4 regions of the Streptomyces sp. NPDC056948 genome follow, and region 1 is predicted to be linked to each of the others. Evidence: riboswitches for the same ligand, from Rfam matches in the RefSeq annotation. Region 1 holds a riboswitch; each other region holds the start of a gene.
The links. A riboswitch is a leader RNA that binds a small molecule or an ion and turns the genes downstream of it on or off. The one in region 1 is predicted to bind cobalamin.
Positions count from the first base shown of each region.

Region 2: linked by a shared signal. The riboswitch ahead of metE (5-methyltetrahydropteroyltriglutamate--homocysteine S-methyltransferase) and the one ahead of ACFTZL_RS26735 (prenyltransferase/squalene oxidase repeat-containing protein) in region 1 are both predicted to bind cobalamin.
Region 3: linked by a shared signal. The riboswitch ahead of ACFTZL_RS22650 (ABC transporter substrate-binding protein) and the one ahead of ACFTZL_RS26735 (prenyltransferase/squalene oxidase repeat-containing protein) in region 1 are both predicted to bind cobalamin.
Region 4: linked by a shared signal. The riboswitch ahead of ACFTZL_RS04185 (energy-coupling factor ABC transporter permease) and the one ahead of ACFTZL_RS26735 (prenyltransferase/squalene oxidase repeat-containing protein) in region 1 are both predicted to bind cobalamin.

Region 1 is NZ_JBHUQX010000227.1:8,569-10,756, forward strand. Features, by position in the region: gene ACFTZL_RS26730 (phosphotransferase) at 1-596, opposite strand, end outside; cobalamin riboswitch at 630-776, shown strand; gene ACFTZL_RS26735 (prenyltransferase/squalene oxidase repeat-containing protein) at 888-2,102, shown strand; gene ACFTZL_RS26740 (SCO2322 family protein) at 2,099-2,188, shown strand, end outside.
Region 2 is NZ_JBHUQX010000018.1:17,841-20,028, forward strand. Features, by position in the region: gene metE (5-methyltetrahydropteroyltriglutamate--homocysteine S-methyltransferase) at 1-1,217, opposite strand, end outside; cobalamin riboswitch at 1,385-1,608, opposite strand; gene ACFTZL_RS04170 (energy-coupling factor ABC transporter ATP-binding protein) at 1,636-2,188, opposite strand, start outside.
Region 3 is NZ_JBHUQX010000174.1:3,614-5,801, reverse strand. Features, by position in the region: gene ACFTZL_RS22660 (4-hydroxybenzoate 3-monooxygenase) at 1-64, opposite strand, end outside; gene ACFTZL_RS22655 (CoA-binding protein) at 73-486, opposite strand; cobalamin riboswitch at 568-758, shown strand; gene ACFTZL_RS22650 (ABC transporter substrate-binding protein) at 885-1,844, shown strand; gene ACFTZL_RS22645 (FecCD family ABC transporter permease) at 1,880-2,188, shown strand, end outside.
Region 4 is NZ_JBHUQX010000018.1:21,090-23,277, forward strand. Features, by position in the region: gene ACFTZL_RS04180 (energy-coupling factor ABC transporter substrate-binding protein) at 1-334, opposite strand, end outside; gene ACFTZL_RS04185 (energy-coupling factor ABC transporter permease) at 331-1,032, opposite strand; cobalamin riboswitch at 1,062-1,269, opposite strand; gene ACFTZL_RS04190 (protein kinase) at 1,326-2,188, opposite strand, start outside.

The DNA.
Region 1 (2,188 bases):
CCGGCCCGGCGGCGCAGGGCCTCCGCAAGGGCGGGCCGGGTGAGCGGGGACGGGTCGGCGAGGAGGGCGGCCAGCATGGCGCGGGCGGGGGCCGAGAGTGCGTCGCCGGAGACGGCGGCCTGGGCGAGGATCACCGCCGAGGCGGCCCAGTCCAGGCCCGGATCGCCCTCCTCCGTGTCGGACCAGTCGATGACGCGAGGCCCCTCGGGCGTGAGCATCACGTTCTCCGGGTGGAGGTCCAGATGGAGGACGCGGACCGCCGGGTCGGGCGAGCGCAGAGCGGGAAGAGTGTGGAGGTCGCGCAGCAGCCGGGCCAGGATCGAGCCGGCCTCCGTCACATCCAGCGCGCCCGCAAGGCACGCCTGGAGCATGGTCGGGCCGGAGAGCCGCTCCATCACCAGGTCGGTACGCGAGCCGGTCGGACGGACCCGGGGAACCGGATAGCCGTGGGCACGCACATGCTCCATCACCGCCCCCTCGGCCGCCGCATCACCCCCGCCCTCCCGCTCCCGCCGCAGCACCCACCCCTCGTCGATCTCGTACACATCGGCGCGGCGGCCCGAGCCGAGGAGTCTTCCCGATGGCGTTGTCGGCATGGGGCGAAGCTACCCGGCCGTAGAGCGGCCTCAGCCCGTTTTGGACGTGCGGGTACAGTGAGCAGGTCGTCATCACACCGTACTGGGAGAAGCCGGTGCAATTCCGGCGCTGACCCGCAACCGTGAACCGCCCGCCGAGGCAGGCGGTGAGCCGGATCGCCCCGTACGGTTCGTGACCGGCTCACGTGCCCGGCGCCTGCCGGTACACGGCACCGTCGAGGTATACGGAGCCGAGCCGCCGGGGTGTCCCGTGCTGCCCGGCTCCCTCACAGGGAGAGGCACCCGCCGATCATGAACGTCCGCCGCAGCGCCGCGGTCCTGGCCGCCGCCACCGTGATCGGCGCCGCCACGCCGGCCGCCGCCGCACCGTCGCCGACTCCGTCCCAGGCGTTCCCCTCCGCCCTGTACGGGGACAAGGACCCCAAGTTCGACGGCGTCTGGCGCCAGTCGCTCGCCCTGCTGGCCCAGGACACGGTGGGTGAGAAGCCGGCCGCCGAGTCCGTCGAGTGGCTGGTCCGGCAGCAGTGCGAGGAGGGTGGGTTCGCCGCGTACCGCCCGGACCCCACCGCCGCGTGCGACGCCAAGACCATGCTCGACACCAACGCCACGGCCGCCGCCGTCCAGGCCCTCGCCGCGCTCGGCGGACAGGACGCCGCCGCCGACAAGGCCGTCGGCTGGCTGAAGTCCGTCCAGAACAAGGACGGCGGCTGGGGCTACGCGCCCGGCGGCGCCAGCGACACCAACTCCACGTCCGTCGTCATCGGCGCGCTGACCGCCGCGGGCGAGAAGCCCGACCAGGTCGAGAAGGGCGGGAAGTCGCCCTACGACGCCCTGCTGAAGCTCGCCCTCCCCTGCGGCGGGGACGGCGACGGCGCCTTCGCGTTCCAGCCCGACAAGAAGGGCAAGCTGGCCGCCAACGCGGACGCCACGGCGGCGGGTGTGCTCGGCGCCCTGGGCAAGGACATGGTGGTGGAGGCGGGTAAGAAGTCCGACGTCACCTGTGCGGATCCCGGTACGCCGGACCAGGCCGCCGCCAACGGAGCCTCCTACCTCACCCAGATCCTCACCAAGGACGACGACCACCTCACCTCCGCCCTCGCCGGCTCGGACCCCCAGCCCGACCACGGCAACACCGCCGACGCTGTCGTGGCACTCGCCGCGCGGGGTGACACCGAGCAGGCCGAGAAGTCCGTGCGCTGGCTGGAGAAGAACTCCGCCACCTGGGCCGAGCAGGGCGGCCCCGCCGCCTACGCCCAGCTCATCTTCGCCGCGCACGCGACGGGCGCGAACCCGCGCGACTTCGGCGGCACGGACCTGGTGAAGCAGCTCAACGCGACGGGCCCGGCCCCGCAGGCCCCCGAACAGCCCTCGGCGACCGACAAGAAGAACGACTCGGACTCGACGTCGGACTTCTTCGGCGTCTGGTGGTACGTCGGGGTCTGCCTCGTCGCCGGTATCGGCATCGGTTTCCTCTTCACCGGCCGCAAGAAGAGGCAGCAGTCGTGATCCGCCGGGCCGTTCTCCTCCTCCTGGCCTCGCTCCTGCTGTGCGCGGGCGCGGGCCAGGCCCAGGCCGCCGGCTACCGGTACTGG
Region 2 (2,188 bases), on a different contig from region 1:
GCCGGGTCGCGGGTGATCGGGGAGTTCGCCCGGGAGGACAGGTCCGCCCGGTTCGCGGCGAGTTGCGCGCCGATCGTGTCCGTGCCCTGCGCGAGACCGCGCGCGAGGGTGACGATCTCGGCGGTCTTCTGCTGAGCGAAGGCGAGCCAGCGCAGGACCTGCGGCTCGATGTCCCGCTCCGCCCCCGTGTCCAGCGGCACGTGCAGAAGGGAGCAGGAGGCCGAGACGTCGACCCGGTCGGCCAGGCCGAGGAGCGTGCCGAGCCGGGAGAGCGAGGCCGGCAGGTCGTTGATCCAGATGTTGCGGCCGTCTACGACACCGGCGACCAGTCGCTTGCCCGGCAGACCGCCCACCGCGGCCAGCTCGTCCAGGTTGGCCGCCGCCGACTCCGTGAAGTCCACCGCGAGTCCCTCGACCGGTGCCTTCGCCAGCACCGGCAGGGCGTTCCCGAGCCGGTCGAAGTACGAGGCGACCAGCAGCTTCGAGCGGTCGGTGAGGGCCCCGAGGTCGCGATAGGCACGCTCGGCGGCGTTCAGTTCGGCCGGGGTCCGGTCCTGGACCAGGGCCGGTTCGTCCACCTGGACCCACTCGGCGCCCGCCGCGCGCAGGTCGGCTAGGACCTCGGCGTACACGGGCAGCAGCCGGTCCAGGAGCGTGAGCGGCTCGAAGTCGGCGGGCACACCCGGGGCGGGCTTGGCGAGGAGCAGATAGGTGACGGGGCCGACGAGGACGGGACGCGCGGTGTGGCCGAGCGCCAGCGCTTCGCGCAGCTCGGCGACCTGCTGGGACGAGTCGGCGGTGAACACCGTGTCCGGACCCAGCTCGGGCACCAGGTAGTGGTAGTTCGTGTCGAACCACTTGGTCATCTCCAGCGGCGCCACGTCCTGTGTGCCACGCGCCATGGCGAAGTAGCCGTCCAGGGCGTCCACCTCGAGGGCGTCCCGGTGGCGGCCGGGGGTCGCGCCGACCATGACGGTGGTGTCCAGGACGTGGTCGTAGAACGAGAAGTCGCCCGTCGGGACCTCGTCGATGCCGGCGTCGGCGAGCTGCCGCCAGTTCGAGGCGCGCAGGCCGGCGGCGGTGGCCCGGAGGGCGTCGGCGGTGACGCGGCCCTTCCAATAGCCCTCGATCGCCTTCTTCAGTTCCCGGTTCTGTCCCTGGCGGGGGTAGCCGTACACGGTGGCCCGTGCTGCCGCGGCTGCGGGCTTGGTGGTCACGGAGATCTCCTTCGCGAGACGAATCCCTGAGATCCCGGCGACGGGACGAGAGCGCGAAGGGCGACGGACCGGACGGAAGCGACCTCGCGCAGCAGCAACAGCACGGTCGTCCGCCTGGTATGTACGCCGACCCGCCCTCGAGGTCACCGGGAGTCCGCGCACGAGTCGTCCGCGCGCGGGCAGATGGCAGGTCTTCGGACTCGCGGGCACGTCCTCACCATGTGAGAACACCTACTGGCCGTCGCTTCCCAGGCCCTGTTCGTGGGCCCAGTGCGTATGACGGCGGTCGTTCCCGCTCACCGCTGCGGGGCAGTCCCGGATTCCCACCGGGTTCCCTCTTGCGACGCGTCCCGCCTGGCTGACGGGGCGAACCAGCTGCACCGCCAGCCTATACACGGGGAGGCCGCGGAAGCGACCCTCAGCCGCCGCTCCCCAGACGCTCCGCCGTGAGGGCGGCCAGTTCGTCCGGGGTGCGCGGGCCGGGCGCCGACTCCGTCAACAGCCCCTGGGCACGCAGCAGTTCGGCGGCGGCCGCACCCCACGGCAACCGCAGTCCCGCCTGCCGGAGGAGATCGGTTCGGGCCAGTGCCGTGGGCGCGGGAGCGACGTGCACACCGTCCGGGGTGAGGAGCGCCGCGTCGTCGGCCCAGCGCAGGGCGAGATCGACGTCGTGGGTGGCCATCACCACCGTGGTGCCGCTCGCACGCAGCCCGTCCAATGTGGTGAGGAGCCGTTCCTGGCCGTCGGGGTCGAGTCCGGCCGTCGGCTCGTCGAGGACGAGGACACGGGGCCGCATGGCGACCGCGCCCGCGATGGCGGTCCGCTTGCGCTGCCCGTAGGAGAGCAGATGGGTGGGCCGGTCGGCCAGGCCGGTGATGTCCAGGGCGGCCAGCGCCTCCGCCACCCGCGCCCGCACCTCCGTATCGGACAGTCCGAGGTTCAGCGGCCCGAACGACACGTCCTGCTCGACC
Region 3 (2,188 bases), on a different contig from region 1:
CCACCACGACGACCGGGAAGTGTTGCGGGGCATCGGAGTTCGAAGGGGAGGAGGCGTGGGTCATGCGCCCAATTATGAAGCCCCGAGCCGGGGGATCTCGATCGCCGGACAGCGGTCCATCACCATCTCCAGGCCCGCGGTCCGGGTGCGGTCGTACGCCGCCGCGTCGATGACGCCGAGCTGGAACCACACCGCCCCGGCGCCCTTCGCGACCGCCTCGTCCGCGACCGCTCCGGCGAGGTCGCTGTTCACGAACACGTCCACGACGTCCACGTCGAAGGGGATGTCCGCCAGACTGGCGTACCCCTGCTCGCCGTGCACGGTCTCCGCCTTGGGGTGCACGGGCACGACGCGCTTGCCGTACCGCTGGAGCACCGCGGCGACGCCGTACGCCGCGCGCTGCCGGTTCGACGACAGGCCCACCACGGCCCAGGTGTCGCCGAGCTCGGTGAGGATCCTGCGGACCGTTGCGTCGTCGCCGTACACCGGCGGCCTCCTCGGGAGTCGTGGAAGAGCTGCTGTCCGGGCAACGACGCAGGGCGCGCGGTGATTCCCCGATGCCCTCCGTGATAGCTTGCCGAGGCCAGTCGAACCCATGTACGTGGGTCAGGGAATCCGGTGCGAATCCGGAACTGACGCGCAGCGGTGAGGGGGACGGGCGGGGCCGCGGCCACTGAACGGCTCGTATGCCGTACGGGAAGGCGCCCCGCACCGGATGAACCCGAGTCCGAAGACCTGCTGGCGGCCCCCGCGGCCGGCCGGCGGCGGGGGAGCACCGTACGACCGGGCTCCGCGATCGGGCCCTCGACGTCTGAGGACTGGTTTCCTTGCCCCTCGCCCGACCCGCCCGTGCCGCCGTCCTGCTCGCGGCCGGCTCCCTGCTCATGACCGGCTGCGGGGGCTCGAAGGCCCCCACGGCCGACGCGGCCGCCACCCTCGACAACTGCGGCCGGAAGGTCCGGGTCGACAAGGCGCCCCGGCACGCCGTCTCCCTCAACCAGGGCACCACCGAGATCCTGCTCTCCCTCGGTCTCGCCGACCGGATGGCCGGCACGGCGACCTGGACCGACCCCGTGATGAAGGGGCTGGAGAAGGCCAACGCGAAGGTGCCGCGCATCGCCGAGAACAACCCCTCCTTCGAGCGGGTCCTGGACTCCGAGCCCGATTTCGTCGCCGCGTCCTTCGTCTCCACCCTCGGCAAGGGCGGCGTCGCCACCCGCGACCAGTTCGAGAAGCTCGGCGTGCCCACCTACGTCTCCCCGTCCGACTGCGCCGGCAAGGACAACTCGGGCGGCGGCGACGGCAAGCGCGACAAGGCGCTGGGCATCGACGCCGTCTACGGCGAGGTGCGGGACCTCGCGACCGTGTTCGGAGTGAAGGACCGCGGCGACGAGCTCGTGGCCTCCCTCCAGCAGCGGATGAAGAAGGCCACGCGGGGCATCGACGCCTCGGACGTCTCCCTGCTGTACTGGTTCGCCAACTCCGAGTCGCCCTACATGGCCGGCTGCTGCGGAGCGCCCGGCATCATGACCCGAGCCCTCGGCGCGAAGAACGTCTTCGACGACACCCACGAGGAGTGGCCGCAGGTCAACTGGGAGACGGTCGCCGACCGCAACCCGGACGTCCTCGTCATCGGCGACCTGACCCGCGACTCGGAGACCGCCGAGTCGGCGAAGCGGAAGATAGCCTTCCTGGAGTCCGATCCGGTCACCAAGAACATGGACGCCGTCAAGCACAAGCGGTACGTGCTGCTCAGCGGGCAGGCCATGAACCCGACCATCCGCACGGTCGCGGGCGTGGAGAAGGTCGCGGCCGGACTGCGTGAGTTCGGGCTCGTGAAGTGACCGTCCGCGGGCCGGCGCTCGGTGTCGCGGGCGCCATGCTGCTGGTGGTCTCCGTGGCCCTGGCGATCACCATCGGACCGGCCGACATCCGGGTCGGGGACGTGTGGTCCGTCGTCGCGTCCCACCTGGGGATCGGCAGCTCCGACCTGACACCGATCCGGGACGGGATCGTCTGGCAGCTACGGCTGCCGCGCACCCTGCTCGCGGCCGTGTGCGGGGCGGGACTCGCCGTGTGCGGGGCGGTGATGCAGTCGCTGCTGCGCAACCCGCTCGCCGATCCGTTCGTGCTCGGGGTGTCCTCGGGCGCCTCCACCGGCGCGGTCGTCATCGTCGTGCTGGGCGTG
Region 4 (2,188 bases), on a different contig from region 1:
CGGCCGTGGACTCCTCGGCGTCCCGCTCCCGCGCCTGCTGCTCACCCTGCCGCCGGCCCCGGCGCAGACCGAAGTAGTAGGCGAGGACACCGGCGCCGAGCGCCGCCTGCAGGGAGAACAGGGCCGACTCGATCTCACCCGACGGCGGCTCGTACAGCGGCGAGAACCAGGGCTTGTAGTCCGGCTCGATCTCGGTGATCGCCGTCTCCGCCTCACCGTCGGCGCCCGTGAACGGCTCCTCCTTGTGGTCGCCGAGGCCGAGCGCGAGCGGCAGTACGGCGAGCGCGATCACGGCGAGCAGCAACAGGAGGTTGATCTTCGTGTTCTTCTTCATCGGGCCACTGCCTCGGTCTCGGTCACGGACTGCTTCTTGGCGAGGAGCACACCCAGCCGGGTCAGTTCTCCCTTGCTGGACTGCACCAGCAGCCGCATCACGAGCACCGTCAGCAGCCCCTCGCTCACCGCGAGCGGGATCTGGGTGACGGCGAAAATGGTGCCGAACTTGCCGAGCGCGCCCACGAACCCGCTGCCCGGGTCGGGGAAGGCGAGCGCCAGTTGCACGCTGGTGACGCAGTACGTGGACAGGTCGGCGAAGAACGCCCCGAAGAAGACCGCGACCATCAGCGGCACGTCGTACCGCCGCAGCAGTTTGTAGACGGCGTATCCGGCCCAGGGCCCGACGATCGCCATGGAGAAGACATTGGCGCCGAGCGTGGTCAGACCGCCGTGTGCGAGCAGCAGCGCCTGGAAGAGCAGGGTGATGGTGCCCAGCACCGCCATGATGGGTGGCCGGAACAGGATGGCCCCCAGGCCCGTTCCGGTGGGGTGGGAGCAACTGCCGGTGACCGACGGCAGTTTCAGGGCGGACAGGACGAACGTGAAGGCACCGGAGGCACCGAGGAGCAGGGTGCTCTCGGGGTGCTCGCGCACCTCACGGGTGAGCGACCGGACCCCGTGGACGACGAACGGCGCCGACGCGACGCTCCAGGCGACCGCGTGTGCGGGCGGCAGAAAACCCTCGGCTATGTGCATGGCTCAGCAGACCCTCTCCAGCACCTCGTGGATGGTTGACGCGCCTTGGCCGGTCTCCTGGCTGACGGGTACCACCGCCCGTACTCCGCCTTCCCGGGTCACAAGGACCCAGTGGCTGCCCGTGAGGGCCGGAGCCGGACTTCCCGATTCACAGTGGCGAGGGCCGCACCGGCATCACACCGGATTTCCCGTTCACCAAGGCGTGGTGACAGTAGTGCCGAGATAAGGACGATGACAAGCCACCCAAGGGGGCGCGCGAGGGGGCGTCCGCTCGCACACCGGCGCAGGGCCGCTCAGTCGTCGCCCCCGTCGTCATCGTCGTCCCCGTTCTCCCAGGTCTGACGGGGCTTGTCCTGCTGGGGTTTGTCCGCCTTTCGCGGTGGGTCGGCCGTCTCCTGCGCCGGAGCCGTCGGGCTCGGCGTCGCTTCGACGGGGGTCGCGGGAGGGGGCGCGGTGGTGGACGGGGTGATATCGGCCACTGTGCCGGCGGCCGGAGTGCCGGCGGCCGGAGTGCCGGCGCCCGGATCCGTGTCCGCCGCCGGAGCCGAGGAGAGGGGTGAGGCCGAGTCGGCGGACGGTGTGGCGGCGGGGCTGCTCGCGGAGGGGGACGCGTCGGGTTCCGTGCCCTCCGTCGCGGTGTCGTCGGGCGAGAACCACAGCATGCCGGCGAGCATCGCCGCGGCGAAGAGCGCCGCCGCGGCGACCGTCGCGGCCGCCCTGCGCCGGTTGTCGGTGCCGCCCCGGGGCGCGGCGCGACGCGAACGGCCGGCCTGGGCCGCGCGGCCGGTGCGCAGCCCCGGGGCGCCGGGCAGCGCGTACGTGGCCGGGTTGCGGGTCTCGGCGGCCGGATACGGCCTCGGCGTGGCGGACGTCACCGGGGGCGCGGCCTCCGGCAGCGGCTCGGGCAGTCCTCGCCAGGCGCCGCCGGCGAACCACTCGGCGGTCTGCTGGGCGGTGGGCCGGTCCTCGGGCTGCTTGGCGAGCAGGCCGAGCAGGTAGTTCTCGAAGGCCGGCGGGAGTCCGGCGACACCGAGCTCGCGAGGCGGTACGGGCGCGGAGTCGAGGTGCTGGTGGAGGAGCGCGACGGCGGTGTCGGCCTGGAACGGCGGTCGGCCGCTGAGGAGTTGGTAGAGCAGACACCCCAGGGAGTACATGT